2 regions of the Pelomonas baiyunensis genome follow, and region 2 is predicted to be linked to the other one. Evidence: predicted binding sites of a transcription regulator. Region 2 holds the regulator's gene; the other holds the start of a gene.
The links. The regulator HrcA, encoded in region 2, represses chaperone genes, less so after heat shock. The targets are predictions, from matches to a motif close to TTAGCACTCNNNNNNNNNGAGTGCTAA.
Positions count from the first base shown of each region.

Region 1: a site for HrcA is predicted at 1,311-1,337, ahead of rpoH (RNA polymerase sigma factor RpoH). Genes of this name have one in related genera too.

Region 1 is NZ_JBIGIB010000001.1:641,369-649,262, forward strand. Features, by position in the region: gene ACG01O_RS02800 (SCO family protein) at 1-209, shown strand, start outside; gene rpoH (RNA polymerase sigma factor RpoH) at 343-1,260, opposite strand; gene ACG01O_RS02810 (chemotaxis protein CheW) at 1,407-1,907, opposite strand; gene ACG01O_RS02815 (PAS domain S-box protein) at 1,942-5,178, opposite strand; gene ACG01O_RS02820 (ABC transporter permease) at 5,175-7,790, opposite strand; tRNA gene ACG01O_RS02825 (tRNA-Gly) at 7,881-7,894, shown strand, end outside.
Region 2 is NZ_JBIGIB010000005.1:270,499-278,392, reverse strand. Features, by position in the region: gene ACG01O_RS18115 (alkaline phosphatase) at 1-1,780, opposite strand, end outside; gene ACG01O_RS18110 (hypothetical protein) at 1,810-2,280, opposite strand; gene chrA (chromate efflux transporter) at 2,484-3,836, shown strand; gene ACG01O_RS18100 (DUF1439 domain-containing protein) at 3,916-4,497, shown strand; tRNA gene ACG01O_RS18095 (tRNA-Ile) at 4,561-4,637, opposite strand; gene hrcA (heat-inducible transcriptional repressor HrcA) at 4,661-5,668, opposite strand; gene ACG01O_RS18085 (NAD kinase) at 5,736-6,602, shown strand; gene recN (DNA repair protein RecN) at 6,613-7,894, shown strand, end outside.

The DNA.
Region 1 (7,894 bases), on a different contig from region 2:
GCAGCGCGGAGCAGACGCAGGCTGCCGCCAAGGAGTTCAAGGTCTTCTACGCCAAGGTGCCCGGCAAGACGCCTGAGAGCTACACCATGGACCACACCGCGGCCAGCTTCCTCTTCGACACCGAAGGGCGGGTGCGCGTGTACGCCCGCTACGGGGCCGGTGCCCAGCCGCTGGCCGACGACATCAAGCTGTTGCTCGCCGAGAAGTAGACCTCTGCCCCTGTGGCCTTCGGCCGCCCCCTCAAGGGGCACACCCGCAGGGCCGGCGGTGCCGTACCCTCGGGTGTCGCCGGATGAACAAAGCCCCGCAGTGCGGGGCTTTGTGACGGGCGCGGAGCAGGGATCAGGCGGCTTCGGTGAGCGCCTTCTTCATCTTCTTCATCGCGGCAACTTCGATCTGGCGGATGCGTTCGGCCGACACGCCGTACTCGGCAGCGAGTTCGTGCAGCGTCATGCCGCCGGAAGCGTCGTCGTTCACCTTCAGCCAGCGTTCTTCCACGATGCGGCGGCTGCGCGGGTCCAGCACGTCCAGCGCGCGGGCAATGCCGTCACCGGCGAGGGCGTCGCGCGAGCGGGCCTCGATGACCCGCGTGGGCTCGTGGCTGTCGTCGGCCAGGTAGGCGATGGGGGCAAACGCTTCACCGTCGTCATCGGTTTGCGGCTCCAGGGCCACGTCCCCGCCCGACAGGCGCGTTTCCATCTCCAGCACTTCTTCGCGCTTCACGTTGAGCTCGCGCGCCACATGGGCGATCTCGGCTTCGCTCAGCGTGTTGCGGTGCGTCTGGCCGTCGGCCTGATCGGCCTTCAGCTGGTGCTTCATCGAGCGCAGGTTGAAGAACAGCTTGCGTTGAGCTTTGGTCGTGGCGACCTTGACCATGCGCCAGTTCTTCAGGATGTACTCGTGGATCTCGGCCTTGATCCAGTGCATCGCATAGCTGACCAGGCGAACGCCTTGATCCGGGTCGAAGCGCTTGACGGCCTTCATCAGGCCGACGTTGCCTTCCTGGATCAGGTCGCCCTGGGGCAGACCGTAGCCGACGTACTGGCGCGAGATGGACACCACCAAGCGCAGGTGCGACAGCACCAGCCGGCCGGCAGCTTCGAGGTCGCCCTTGTCACGCAGGCTGCGCGCGGCGGAGTTTTCTTCCTCGGCGGTCAGCAGGGGCAGGCGGTTGACCGCGGAGATGTAGGCGTCCAGATTGCCCAGCGAGGGCACCAGGGCCCAGGGGTCGCGGACGGCAATGGCAGAAGAGGCGGACATCGTCTTGATCCTTCATGGCCGCTGGGTGCAATCCAGCGGTGACAGGAATATTAGCACTCTGATTTGGTGAGTGCTAATGCCAGCGACGATGTCTCAGGAATGCAGTGTTTCAGCCGCTGAAACAGTGGGCGGCTGCTCACTTGTGCTCAGTCGACGAGCCCGAAGTCCGGGCTTTTGATCATGGCTTCGATGTCCAGCAGGATCAGCATGCGCTCGCCGATCTTGCCCAGGCCGGTGATGAAGCGCGCGTCCATCGCGGCCGGCACTTCGGGGCGGGGCTTGATCTCTTCGTGGCTGAGTTCCAGCACGTCCGAGACCGAGTCCACCACGATGCCCACCACCCGGCCGGCGACGTTCAGCACGATCACGACCGTGAAGGCGTTGTACTCGCTGGGCTGACCCAGGCGCACGCGCAGGTCCAGGATGGGCACGATCACGCCGCGCAGGTTCACCACGCCTTTGACGTACACCGGCGCATTCGCCACGCGGGTGGGCGGCTCGTAGGAGCGGATTTCCTGCACGCGCAGGATGTCCAGACCGTATTCCTCCTCGCCAATGCGGAAGGTCAGGAACTGGCGGCCGTCGTGGCTTGCCTGGGCCTGCACGGCCTGGGCGCCGGTGCTGGGAACGAGGTCGGTGGAACTCATCGGGCGCTTCGGGAGGTTGGACTGAACTGGGACCTCATTTTGCCCGCTCCGGCTCGGCCCGCCCGGCCAACAACTGGTCGACCAGGGCTTGCAGCGCCTGAATGTCCAGCGGCTTGGTCAGGTAATGCCAGGCGCCGGCGGCCCGTGCCTGGGCGAGTTGTTCGGGTTGTGCATTGGCCGACAGCACCACCACCGGCATGCGCACCTGGCGGGCTTGGAGGGTGTTCAGCACGGTCAAGCCATCGCCATCGGGCAACTGCCAGTCCAGCAGCAGCAGAGCCGGCGGCTGGGACTGCAAGGCCTTGAGGCCGGCTTCCGCCGTGGTGGCGACTTCCAGCACCACATCGCCCCGCTGGGCCAGCATGCCGCGGATGACGTCGGCATTGAGCGGGTTGTCTTCGATGTACAGCACCCGGTGCGGGCCCGCCGCTTGCGCGGATGTGCCGGTGGCAGGCGGCGCGGGCGGTTGCCAAGCGGGCGGCGCCGGGGCGTCGAGCGGCGGCGCTGAACTGACCGGGCCCGATGCCGCCGCTTCGGGCAGGCGCACCACGAAGCGGGCGCCCGGCCCGCCGTTGGCTTCCGCGCGCAGGCTCCCACCCATCATTTCGGCCAGGCGCTGGCTGATGACCAGCCCAATGCCGGTGCCCGGCAGGTTGCTCTGCTCGCGGCCCAGCCGGTTGAAGGGCTGGAACAGGGCCTCGCGCTGTTCTTCCGTGAGGCCCAGGCCGGTGTCGGTCACCGCCACTTCCACCCAACCGGGCTCGGGGCGGCTGGCGTCGATGCGCACGCTGCCCCCTGGGCGGTTGTACTTGACCGCGTTGCTCAGCAGGTTGGTCAGGATCTGCGTCACGCGCGTGGCATCGCCGGTGATGCGGGTGGCGCCGTCGGCCACGTGCTGATGCAGGCTGATGCCGCGCTCGGCCGCCTGGCCTTGCACCAGGGCCAGGCTGCGCGCCAGCAGCGTGGGCAACTCCAGCGGGCCCAGGGTCAGCCGCAGGGAGCCGGACTCGATGCGGGACAGGTCCAGCGTGTCGTTGATCATCTCCAGCAGATGCCAGCCCGCGTGCCCGATCTGCTGAGCGCGGTTGCGCTGTGCGGGGGGCAGCGGCTCGGTCAGGTCCATCTGCATCAACTGGGCAAAGCCGAGGATGGCGTTCATCGGTGTGCGCAGCTCGTGGCTCATGCGCGAAAGGAAGTCGTTCTTCGCCTGGTTGGCGGCTTCGGCGGCGGCGCGGGCGCGGTCCAGTTCTTCGATGCGGAGTTGGTCGGTGATGTCTTCCACCACGCCCACCAAGCGGTGCGGGCGGCCATCCGGCCCGCGCAGCAGGCTGACCAGCACCCGCGCATGCACCACGTGGCCGTCCGGGCGCACATAGCGCTTGAGTCGCCGGTAGAACGGAATCTCGCCGCGTGTGAGGCGCCGGCCCAGCCGGACGTCTTCCTGCCGGTCGTCCGGGTGCGTCACTTCAATCGACCGCCGCCCCATCAGTGCCTCCGCGGCGTACCCGACGAGGTGGCAGAACTGTGGGTTCACCTCCTGGAAGGCGCCATTCAGATCGGTGAAGGCGATGCCGATGGGGGCGGTCTCGAAGATGCTGCGAAAGCGCTGTTCGCTTCGCGTGAGTGCCTGTTCGCCCTCGGCCCGGTTGGCGGTTTCGCGGGCGAGGGCGGCGGTGCGCTCGCGCACCATCGCTTCCACGTGCAGGGTGCGGCCGGACATCAGCAGCAGCAACGCCCCCACCATTGCGGTGGCCAGCAGCCCCACCAGCGCGAAAGCCCAACTGCGCCCGGCCGTCGGCGCCATGCCGGGCAGGTCGTGCATGCGCAGCTCCCACCGGCGGCCGCCGAACTCCAGCGGCAAGGTGACCACCGGAAACGGCGCGTCGGCCGTGCGCACCAGTGCCTCGCAGCCCGGGCGACCGGCCAGGCGCGTGTACGCCGCAGACGGCTCCAGGTCCACGAGGCAAGCGCCCAGGTAGGGCGGCCAGCTCGCACTCAGCCGGGCCAGCAGGATGTCGGGTCGCAGGGTCGCGAACACCACGCCGTCCAGCGCCGCTTCGCTGGGGGGCTGGCCAGCGCGGTACAGCGGCTGGTACACCACCACGCCCAGCGCGGCCTCGCGGTCTTGCGAGAGCTGGAACCCGGCCGAAGCCACTGCTTGCCCGCGCTGTGCGGCGGTCTCGATCGCTGCCTTGGCCCCCGGGATGGTCCGCACGTTGATGCCCAAGGCCGGCGCGTTGCGTGACAACGGTTCGATCAGCCGGATGACGTAGAGGTCTTCCTCGGGCGGTGGGCGCAGGTCGCCGGCACGCAGCCGGTCGCGGGCCTGAAGGCCGCCCGGAAAGGCATCGGTGCGTGCCGCCGCGTTGAACTTCGTCAGATCGGACCGCGCCACCCGCAGCGTCTGCCCCAGGGCCAGCAGTGGGGTGTCGCCCTGCAGGAAGCCCTCGGTTGCCTTGACGAATTGGTCGCGCGTCGGACGGGGCACCACCTTCACCAGGCCGTGCGTGGCCTCCAGGGCCATCAGCGGCTCGCGCAGCCGGGCGGCAAAACCTTGGGCCGCCGTGGTGGCCTCGCGGGTGAAATCGGCGCGGTTGCTCTGCCGGTCCCACTCCACCGTGGCGGCCACACCCAGCCCGACGAGCAAGGTGGTGGCCAGCATCGGCAAGCCCACGCTCAGCCGACGCGACGCCCAGGCGCTGCGCGGATGCCCGATGAGTGCCAGCGTGATGGGCGTGGCAATCAGCACGCCCATCAGGTCGCCGGTGGCCCAGACCGTCCAGACCACGGCCATTTGTGACGTGCTGATCGCGTTCGCGCCCTTCAACACCAAGGTGGCCCAGGTGGGGCTGATCAAGCCGGCCAAGGCGACGGCGGCCAGGTAGGCCGCCACCTCGCGCGGCGAGGCCAGCACCAGCGGCCGGCCGCACCACCGGCGCATCAGCCAGGTGCCCGCCGCCGCCTGGGCAGAGGCCCCCACCGCAATGGCGGCCGCCACCAACTCCACCGGCACCGCCAGGCCCGACATGCTGGTGACCTGCACCACAAACGACCCCAGCCCCACGGCCGGCAGGTAGCGCAGCCCGCCCACCAGCAGCACCGCCAGGCCCCAGCCCGCGGCGGGGTAGATGGGCGCCACCTGGTAGGGCGGCAGCACCATCAGCAGCCCCAGGCGGCCCAGCAGGTAGTAAACGAGCGTGATGCCGGCCGACAGCGCCAGGTACCGGCCCATGCCGGCACCACTCGCCCAAGGCCGGCTTTCGAGGTTCATTCCGCGCGTGCTTCCCGCAGCGTTTGCACCACGGGGCGCTGCAACACCCCGCGCAGGCTCCACCAGCCGGCGGCCCACGCCAGCAGTGCGCCCACCGCCGCCGTGCCCAGCGGCACCCAGGGCTTCAAGGCCCATTCAAACTGAAACACGTAGCGCGCCAGCAGCGCCGCCATCAGCAAAGCCACGCCGCCGGCCAGGAACCCGGCCAGCGCGCCCACGCCCAGCAACTCGGCGCGCTGCACCTGCGCCAACAGCGCGCTGGGAGCGCCCAAGGCCCGCATCAGGGCGAACTCCCGGGTGCGCGCCTCGCGCGTGCTGCCCACGGCGGTCAGCAGCACCACCAGGCCCGTGGCGAGCGTGAAGGCAAACAGGAACTGCACCGCCTGGATGACCTGGTTCAGCACGCCCTGCACTTGATTCAGCTGGGCCGAAACATCGATGACCGTGAGGTTGGGAAAGCGCCGGGCGAGCGCACGGTCCAGCCCCGCCGCCGCGGGCGTGCGGTAGGCCGCGATTTGCGTGGCGGGCAACTCGGGCAGGGCGTCCGCCTCGAACAGCACGAAGAAGTTCACCCGCATGGACGACCAGTCCACCTTGCGCAGGCTGGTGACGCGGCCCTGGACGGGCGTTCCGGCGATGTCGAAGCTCAGCGCATCGCCCAGCTTCAGGCCCAGGGATTTGGCCAGGCCTTCTTCCACGCTCATCGCAAGTTGTGCCCCGGCTCCGGCCCCAGCTCCGGGCGTGCCGGCGGTGTCAGGCCGGGCTGCCGGCGCCTCGCCCCATTGCCCGCCCGCCAGGCGGTTGTGGTCAGGCAGCGTGGCGGTGTGGCTGAGGTTGAACTCGCGTTCGGCCAGCCGTTGCGCGCGTTCATCGGCGAACTGACGACCCTGCACGGCTTGGCCGTTGATCGTGGTCAGCCGGCCGCGAATCATGGGATACCAGTCGTACTGCGTCACCCCGGCCTCGGTCAGGGTCTGGCGAAAGTCGGCCGCCTGATCGGGCTGGATGTTGATGACGAACCGGTCCGGCGCCGAGGCCGGCGTGGCCTGGCGCCAGCTGTCGATGAGGTCCGTGCGCAGCAGCACCAGCAACGCCAGCGCCAGCAGGCCCACCGCCAGCGACGACACCTGCATGACCGCGAACCCCGGCCGCGCCGCCACCTGGCGGGTGGCCAGCAGCAGCCAGCGCGGCACGCGCGCCCCCGGCACCTCGCTGGGCACCAGGCGGCGCAGCAGCCGCACCGCCGCCCAGGCCAAGCCCGCAAACACCAGCACCGCGCCTGCAAAGCCCGCCGCAGCAATGCCGCCCAGCACCAAGTCGCCCGCCAGCACCACCAAGATGGCGCCCAGGCCCGCCACACCGGCGGCCAGCACCAGCAGCGAGCCCGCCTTGGGAGCGCCCAGGTCCCGGCGGATCACCCGCAGCGGCGGCACGGCCGCCAGTTGCAGCACCGGCGGCAGGCCAAAGCCCATCAGCAACGACAACCCCAGCCCCAGGCCCAGCAGCGCCGGCCACAGGCTGGGCGCCGGCAGCGCCACGTCGATCAGCCCTGCCAGCAGAGACACGAACACCTGGTGCAGCCCCAGCCCCAGCAGCACGCCCACCGTGCTGGCGGCCAGGCCAGCCATCAGGAACTCGGCCGTGTACGCCCAGGCAATGCGGCGCTGCGGTTGCCCCAGCACGCGCATCATGGCGCAGGCGTCCAGGTGGCGCGCGGCAAAGTCGCGCGCCGCCAGGGCCACGGCCACGGCCGCCAGCAGGGCCGACAGCATGGCCACCAGCCGCAGGAACCGCGCCGCGCGGTCCAGCGTCTGCTGCATTTCGGGCCGGCCGGACTCCAGCGACTCCAACCGCACCCCGCGCAGCTTGCGCTGGTCGATCTCGGCCTGCGCGCCGGCCACAAACCGGGCGATGGCGTCCGTGGCAGCGCCCGGCGCCGGCACCAGGGCCATCCGGTAGGCAATGCGGCTGGCCGGTTGCACCAGGTGGGTGGCGGCCAGGTCCTGCTCGGCCAGCATCACCCGGGGGGCGAAGTTCATGAACCCGGCGCCGCGGTCGGGCTCGGTCTCGATCAAGGCACTCACGCGGAACTGGCTGTCACCCAGCAGCAGCGGGTCCCCCAACCGCAGGCTCAGGCCATCGGCCAAGGCGGGGTCGATCCACACCTCACCGGCCGCGGGTGCCGCGCCCTGGCCGGGCAGGGCTGCGCGGAAGCTGACCCGGCCGCGAAGCGGGTAGCCAGGCGATACCGACTTCACGGCCACCAAGCGGCTCTCGCCGCCCTGGGCGTCGGGTACGCGGGCCATGCTGGGGAAGCTCGCGCTGCGCACGGTGGTCAGCTGCAGCTGGCGAGCCAGGTCCACCAGCGCCTCGGGCGTGGGCTGGTCACTCGCCACCACCGCATCTCCGCCCAGCAGCTGACCGGCATCGCGGCGCAGCCCTTGGTCCAGCCGGTCCGACAGAAACGCCACGGCGCACAGCGCGGCCACCGCCAGCGCCACGGCCAGCATCAGCAGCCGCAATTCACCGGCGCGCCAGTCGCGCCACAGCTGACGCCATGCAACGGCCAAAGTGGAAGGCGGGCGCAGGTCAACTCGGGCGGGCAACGTCATGCGCGTCACTGTAGCGGCGCGGCTTCATCGGTGCCCCGGGTCGGATACCGGGTCAAAGCGCGCTCAGACGCCTGTAAACTCTCGGGCGCTGCGGGTGTAGTTCA
Region 2 (7,894 bases):
TGGCGGGATACCACTTCAGCGGCGCTTCGCCGGCGAAAGGCTGCTGGCTGTCACGCTGCGGGGTCTTCTTGGTGCGCCAGTCTTCGTAGCGGTCGGCATTGGCGCCGTAGCCCACCAGCAGGCGGTGGTCGATGTCGGTGGTCTGCGGGTAGCCGTCGGCCGCCAGTGCGTAGCGCGGGAACCCGGCCTTCTCGTAGGTGCCCACCACGCTGTTGCGCAGGTTGGCCGCGCCCTTCTTTCCGGCCAGTTCCACCAGCTTGGCGTCGGTCACCATCGAGCCGCCGATCAACGCCGCGCCCGAGCATTCATGGTCGGCCGTCACGATCACCAGCGTGTCGCCGTGCTCGGCCGCAAAGTCCTGCGCCACGCGCACCGCGCGGTCGAACTCCAGCGTGTCCAGCATCCAGCGCTCGGTGTCCATGTTGTGGGCTTGCTTGTCGATGGACGCGCCTTCGATCATCAGCACAAAGCCCTGCGGCGCGCGCTTCAGCACGGCCAGGGCCTTGGTGGCCATTTCGTCGAGCATGGGCTGGTCGGGCAGGCCGAAATCGTCCACCACGCTGCCGCCGCCCAGGCCGTTCTTTTCAGTGCCGCGGCGGCCGTTGATCTTGTCCAGCGCCACGTTCATGTTCGAGAACGCGAACAGGCCCAGCAGCGGGCGGGCCGGGTCGGCTTGGTCCAGCGCGGTCTTGGTGGGCGCGTAGCTGAAGCCGGCGGACTGGAAGTCGCGGATCAGGTCACGGCCCTTGTCCAGCGCCCCAGGGGCGGCACCCCAGCGCTTGACGATGTCGGCCGTGTGTGCCTCGGTGCTGGAGAAGGCGTAGTCGAACGTGTCGGTGCGGGCCGAACCGGGCGTGCCGGCCGGCAGGAACCACTTGCGGCCGCCGCCCATCAGCACGGTCAGGCCGGTGCGGCTGCGGTCGTCGAAGAACTGGTCCACGATGCCCGTGCCCGCCCCGCGGTTGCTGGTGTGCACCGCATTGCCGGCCGGCGTGGCGTCAAACACATCGGCCGTGGTGACGATGCCCAACTGCTTGCCCTGCGTACGGTGCAGGTACTCGCTGAGGTACTCGATGCGCGGGTTGTCGAAGGCGTCGACGGTGTCGTCCGGGAACACGCCCTCTTCGTTGTTGTTGTTCTTGTTGCCGCTCACATACGACGTCATGCCGGGCGACGAGTCAGTCACGATGGAGTTCAGCGACGCGGTCTTGACCATCGCCGTGGCGCTGAAGCTGTCCATGGCCAGCGGCCGCATCGCCTTGCCCTGCGCATAACCATGCACGATGCGCGCGGCCGTGCGCTGCGAGGCGCCCATGCCGTCGCCCAGCAGGATGATGATGTTCTTCACCTTGGGGCCCATCGCGGCGGTGAACGGCACCACGTCGAAGTTGCCCGTGGCCACCACCTTCTGGCCGTCGGCCTGGGTGGCTTCCACGCGGAACACGTGGCGGCCAGCCGCCTCGCTGCTGACCGCGCGCACGGTGGCAATGGCGGTTTCAGCCGCCAGTCCCTTGGTGCAGCCACTGGCGCAGTCGCGCAGGGCCACCGGTGCGGCCACCGGCTTGCCGTCGATGAAGAAGCGCGCAGCCGTGATCTTCTGGCCGGCATCGGGCTTGACCGTGGCCTGCAGGTCAAAGCGCTGCCCGGGCAGGAAGCGTGCAATCACCGGCTCGGGCTGGCCGCTGGAGAAGAGTTCGGAAGGCGGCGTCAGGCGCGACACCGTGGGCGCAGCCAGGGCCGGAGCCGACAGCGCGATCAACAACAGAGCAGTGGGTTTCATGGTGAGGCGTTCCAACAGGAAATCGGGCGTCAATGCACAGAGGCCGCGTGCGGGGCGGGCGAGCTGGCTTGCGCCGCCAGCGCGCCGGGCTCCAGCTCCAACCGCAGCCACGAGACACGGCCCGTGGCGTCTTCCGCCGGGCCGTATTGCAGCCGGCCCACCACGGCCACCGGGCCGGCCTGGTGGGCGACGATGCGGTCCCGCTGGCCCGGGGGCAGCAGCACGGTGACGGTGGTGGCGGGCAGGTCATCGGCTTCGCCGTCGGCGTGCTCCGACATGGCCACCGGCCGCGGCGTCAGCAAGAACTGACCGGCCTGGGGCTGCTCGCGCTGCACCATGAAGCCCACCAGCCGCACCGGCTGGCCGTGGGCGGCACGCAGCTGCGGCGTGGGCTCCAGCCCGTGAGGGCCGATGGGCAGCACAAAGAAGTCTCGCCAGGCCAGCGGGGTCGGGGCCGTATCGGCCCAGGCAGGCGCGCCCCCGATGCTCAACCAAGTCATCAACAACAGCAGCGAAGCAGCGCGGCGCAACATCATCCAAAACGAAGCCAAAACGGCAACAGGCAAAGCGCGCATCCTGGCGCCCGTGCATGACAGGGCCGTGAACAGCGCGGGCCACCGACCTGCGGCCCCAGCGCCGCACCTACAGTGGCACCTGTCTCGTTGAGCGCCGTGACTGGCGCCACTGCCCGCCACTGCCCGCCATGCCTCCTGCCCTTCCTGCCGCCCCGCCCGCACCCGTGTCGTTCGCTCAGGCCTTGCGCTTCTGGCTGCAACTGGGCTTCATCAGCTTTGGCGGCCCGGCCGGGCAAATTGCGTTGATGCACGCCGAATTGGTGGAGCGCCGACGCTGGATCAGCGAGGCGCGCTTCCTGCACGCCCTGAACTACTGCATGGTGCTGCCCGGGCCCGAGGCCCAACAACTGGCCACCTACATTGGCTGGCTGATGCACCGCACCGCGGGCGGGCTGGCCGCCGGGCTGCTGTTTGTGCTGCCCTCGCTGGTGTTGTTGATTGGGCTGTCGTGGGTGTACCTGGCCTGGGGCCACGTGGCGGCGGTGGCCGGCGTGTTCTACGGGCTCAAGCCGGCCGTGGCCGCGCTGGTGGCGCAGGCGGCGCACCGCATGGGCAGCCGGGTGCTGAAGAACGGCTGGCTGTGGGCGCTGGCCGTGGGCGCGTTCGTGGCCATCGCCGTGCTGCAGTGGCCCTTCCCGGCCGTGGTGGCCGCCGCCGCGCTGCTGGGCCACCTGGGCGGCCGCTGGCGCCCGCACGCGTTCTCGCTCAAAAGCGGGCACAGCGCCTCGGCCGCCGCCGGCCACGCGCCTGCGCTCATTGACGACGACACCCCCACCCCACCCCATGCCCGCTTCAGCCGCAGCGGTTGGGTGCGGGTGGCCGGCCTGGGCGTGCTGCTGGGCGGCGCCGTGCTGGGCGTGCTGATGCTGCTGCCCAGCCCGAGCACCACGCTGGTGGACATGGCGCGCTTCTTCACCCAGGCCGCGCTGCTCACCTTTGGCGGCGCCTACGCCGTGCTGCCCTACGTGTTTGACGGCGCAGTGCAGCAGCACCAGTGGCTGACCGCCGCGCAAATGATGGACGGCCTGGCCCTGGGCGAAAGCACGCCCGGCCCGCTGATCATGGTGGTGGCCTTCGTGGGCTACGTGGGCGGCTGGACCCACCAGGTCTTTGGCCCGCAGGCCCTGGCCCTGGCCGGCGCGGCGGGCGCTTGTGTGGCCACGTTCTTCACCTTCCTGCCGTCGTTCGTGTTCATCCTGGCCGGCGGGCCGTTCATCGAATCCACGCACGGCAAGCTCGGGTTCACCGCGCCGCTCACGGCCATCACCGCCGCGGTGGTGGGCGTCATCCTGCATCTGGCCCTGTTCTTTGCGGGCCACGTGGTCTGCCCCCATGGCTGGAGCGCGCCGCCAGACCTGGCCGCCACCGCGCTGGGCGTGGCGGCAGGTGTTGCGCTGATCCGGCTGCGCTGGGGCGTGCTGCCGGTGCTGGGCGCGTGCGCCGCGGCCGGCTGGGCACTGCAGGCGGCCGGGGTGGCCTGAACGCGCCGCGCTTTCAGCGCGCTGTCCGCCTTGGCCGACCCGGCCTCATCACGCAAGCCGACCCAGGCACACTCAAGCCATGCCCACCGTCTTCCGCACCCGCACCGCCGTGCGCCGCACCCTGGCCGCCTGGGTCCTGCCTGCGCTGGCCGCCACACTGATTGGCTGCAGCTTGGTCAACCCCCTGGCCAACGGCTACCTGGACATTGAAGCCACCGAGCTGCAAGCCCGCCTGAACCCACGCTTCCCGGTGCAGCAATGCAAGCTGCTGGTGGCCTGCGTGGAACTTGCCAACCCGCAACTCACGCTGCCCGAAGGCGGCGACCGCATCCACCTGCTCCTGGACGCCCGCCTGAGCCTGGGCACCCGCGAGCGCACCGGCCAAATCGGCCTCTCCGCCCGCCCGCGCTACGCCGCCGACGAGGGCCAGTTGTTCCTGGACGACCTGCAAATCACCCAACTCAATTTCGCCGGCCTGCCCGACGACTACGCCGCGCTGCTGCGCCAACGTGCGCCCAGCCTGGTGCAAGGCCAACTGCGCGCGCACCCGGTTTACGTCATCAACAACGCCACCACCCGCGGCACCCTCGCCCGCCAACTCATCAAAGACGTGACCGTGGTGGACGGCAAGCTGCGCATCCGCTGGACGCCGAAGGGGTGAGGCGCTGGTGGTGAGTTGGGGAGTGGCCGGGCCGCCTTCACAGGCGGGTGCGCGGCAAGGTGTTGGTAGGCCGTATTGGACTTGAACCAATGACCAAAGGATTATGAGTCCTCTGCTCTGACCAACTGAGCTAACGGCCCCCAGGAGGAGCGGCGGATTCTAGTCAGCGCTGGGACAGGGCCTGGCCGACCATGCGGCTGGTGATGTCGACGATCTGGATCATGCGGTCGTAGGCCATGCGCGTGGGGCCGATGACGCCCAGGGTGCCGACGACCTGCCCGTCCACCTCGTAGGGGGCGGACACGATGGACAGTTCCTCGTAGGGCACGACTTGGCTTTCGCCGCCGATGTAGATGCGCACGCCCTCGGCGCGGCTGGAGGTGTCCAGCAGGCGCATGAGTTGGGTCTTTTCTTCAAACAGGTCGAACAGGCGGCGCAGGCTGCCCATGTCGTGGCTGAAGTCTTGCACGGTGAGCAGGTTGCGCTCGCCGGACACGATGACCCGTTCTTCCTGCTGGGCCATGGCCTCGCTGCCCACCTCGACGGCGGCGCTCATGAGGCCGGCGATCTCGCCGCGCAGGGCGTCCACCTCCAGGCGCAGCCGCTCGCGCACCGCTTCCAGCGTGAGGCCGGCGTAGCCGGCGTTCAGGCGGTTGCTGGCCTCGGCCAGCTCGGATTGGGTGAGGTCTTGCGCGGTGAAGATGACGCGGTTTTGCACGTCGCCGTCGGGCGACACGAGGATGACGAGCACGCGGCGCTCGCCCAGGCGCAGGAATTCGATGTGGTGGAAGACGCTGGGCTTCTTGGGCGCGGTGACGACGCCGACGAAGCTCGACAGGTTGGACAGCATCTGCGCCGCGCTGGCGATGACGCGCTGGGGTTGGTCAGGCTGTAGCTGCGCGGTTTCCACGCCGATGAGGCCCGGCTGGGCGGTCAGCATGGTGTCCACGAACAGGCGGTAGCCGCGCGGCGTGGGAATGCGGCCGGCGCTGGTGTGGGGGCTGGCGATCAGGCCCAACTCTTCCAGGTCGGCCATGACGTTGCGGATGGTGGCCGGGCTGAGCTCCAGGCCCGAGGCCTTGGAGAGCGTGCGCGAGCCCACCGGCTGGCCATCAGCGATGTAGCGTTCGACCAGGGTTTTCAGCAGGGATTTGGAGCGCTCGTCGAGCATTTCTCCATTCTATGAACAGGCCCGCGGCTCCCGGGATCCGCAGGACCCCTGTGGTGTAATTTGCCGCATGGCCGAGCGCTTCAGACATGTCGCCATCGTGGGCAAGCATCAGGCGCCTGGCATTCGGCCGGTGCTGGAGGAAATTGCCCAGTTTTTGTGCAGCAGCGGGCTGGATGTTTCGCTGGAAGCCGACACCGCACTCAACACCGGGCTGACCGATTACGACGCCCTCTCGCACGACGAGCTCGGCAAGGTTTGCGACCTGGCCGTGGTGATTGGCGGCGACGGCACCATGCTGGGGTTTGCGCGCGAGATGGCGCCCTATGGCATTCCGCTGCTGGGCATCAACCAGGGCCGCCTGGGTTTCATCACCGACATTCCGATCGAGCGCTGGCGCGAGTCCCTCGCCCCGGTGCTGGCGGGCGACTACGAGGTGGAGCCGCGCGCCATGCTGGAAGGCGAGGTGTGGCGCGACGGCGAGGCTATCTTCACCGGCCTGGCGCTGAACGACGTGGTGGTGAGCCGCGGCGCCACGGCGGGCATGGTGGAGTTGAAGATTTCGGTGGGCGAGCATTTCGTGGCCAACATGCGGGCCGACGGCCTGATCGTGGCCTCGCCCACGGGCTCGACGGCGTACGCACTGTCGGCCGGCGGGCCCATCCTGCACCCGAGCATTGCCGGCTGGCTGATGGTGCCGATTGCGCCGCACACGCTGTCCAACCGCCCCATCGTGCTGCCCGACTTGGGCGAGGTGCGCATGGAGATCGTGGCCGGCCGGGATGCGTCGGTGAACTTCGACATGCAAAGCCTCGCCAGCCTGCTGCACGGCGACACCATCACCGTGCGCCGCAGCCAGCACCAGGTGCGCTTCCTGCACCCCAAGGGCTGGACCTATTACGCGACGCTGCGTCGCAAACTCCGCTGGTACGTTTAAAGCCTGCCCCATGCTTCGGCACCTGAGCCTCAAGGACTTCGTCATCGTTCCCGCGCTGGAGCTCGACTTCGAGCCCGGTTTTGCCGTGCTGACCGGGGAAACCGGGGCCGGCAAATCCATCTTGATCGACGCACTGCAACTGGCCCTGGGCGGCCGGGGCGACGCGGGCGTGGTGCGCGAGGGCGCAGCCAAGGCCGAGATCTGCGCCGAGTTCGACACCCCGCCCCACCTGCGCGGCTGGCTGGACGACGCGGGCTTTGACGCGGACGACGCGCTGCTGCTGCGCCGCGTGATCGACACCTCGGGCAAGAGCCGCGCCTGGATCAATGGCGGTGCCGCCACGCTGACGCAACTGCGCGAACTGGCCGACCACCTGCTGGACATCCACGGCCAACACGCCTGGCAAGGCCTCACGCGCCCGGCCGCGGTGCGCGAGTTGCTGGACGGCTTTGCCGGCCTGGACACTGCCCCGCTGGCCCGCGCCCACGCAGCGTGGAAGCAAGCGGCCGAGGCCCTGCAAAAAGCGCAGGGCCTTCAGGCCGATGCGCAGCGGGAACGTGAGCGGCTGGCCTGGCAAATTGGCGAGCTGGACGGCTTGGCGCCCGGCGAGGGCGAGTGGGACGAGTTGAACGCCGAGCACGAGCGCCTGTCGCACGGCCAAAGCCTGATCGACGCCGCCAAGGCTGCGCTCGACGCCCTGGACGACGCCGAACCCAGCGCCCAGTCGCTGGCCGGCGGCGCGCTGGACCAACTGGAGCGCGTGCTGGACCACGACGCCCGCCTGCTGCCCGCCGTGCAAGCGCTGCGCGATGTGCAGGCGCAACTGCAGGACGCGAGCCACACGCTCTCGGCCTACCTGCACAAGGCCGACCTGGACCCCGCCCGCCTGGCCGAGCTGGACGACCGCGTGTCGGCGTGGATGACGCTGTCGCGCCGCTACCGCCGCCAGCCGCAGGAACTTCCCGCGCTGCTGGCCCAGTGGCGCGCGGAACTGGCCGCGCTGGACGCCGCCAGTGACCCCGCGCAGCTGGAAGCCGCCCTGGCCGCCGCACGTCAGGCGTACGACGCGCAGGCCCAAGCCGCCACCCGCGCTCGGCAAAAGGCCGCCCCGCAGCTGGCCACCGCCGTCACCACGGCCATGCAGCAGCTGGGCATGGGCGGCGGCCGGTTCGAGATTGCGCTGAACGCGACCGACGCGCCGCAAAGCTACGGCGCCGAGAGCGCCGAGTTCCTGGTGGCGGGCCACGCCGGCAGCACGCCGCGGCCGCTGGCCAAGGTGGCGTCGGGCGGCG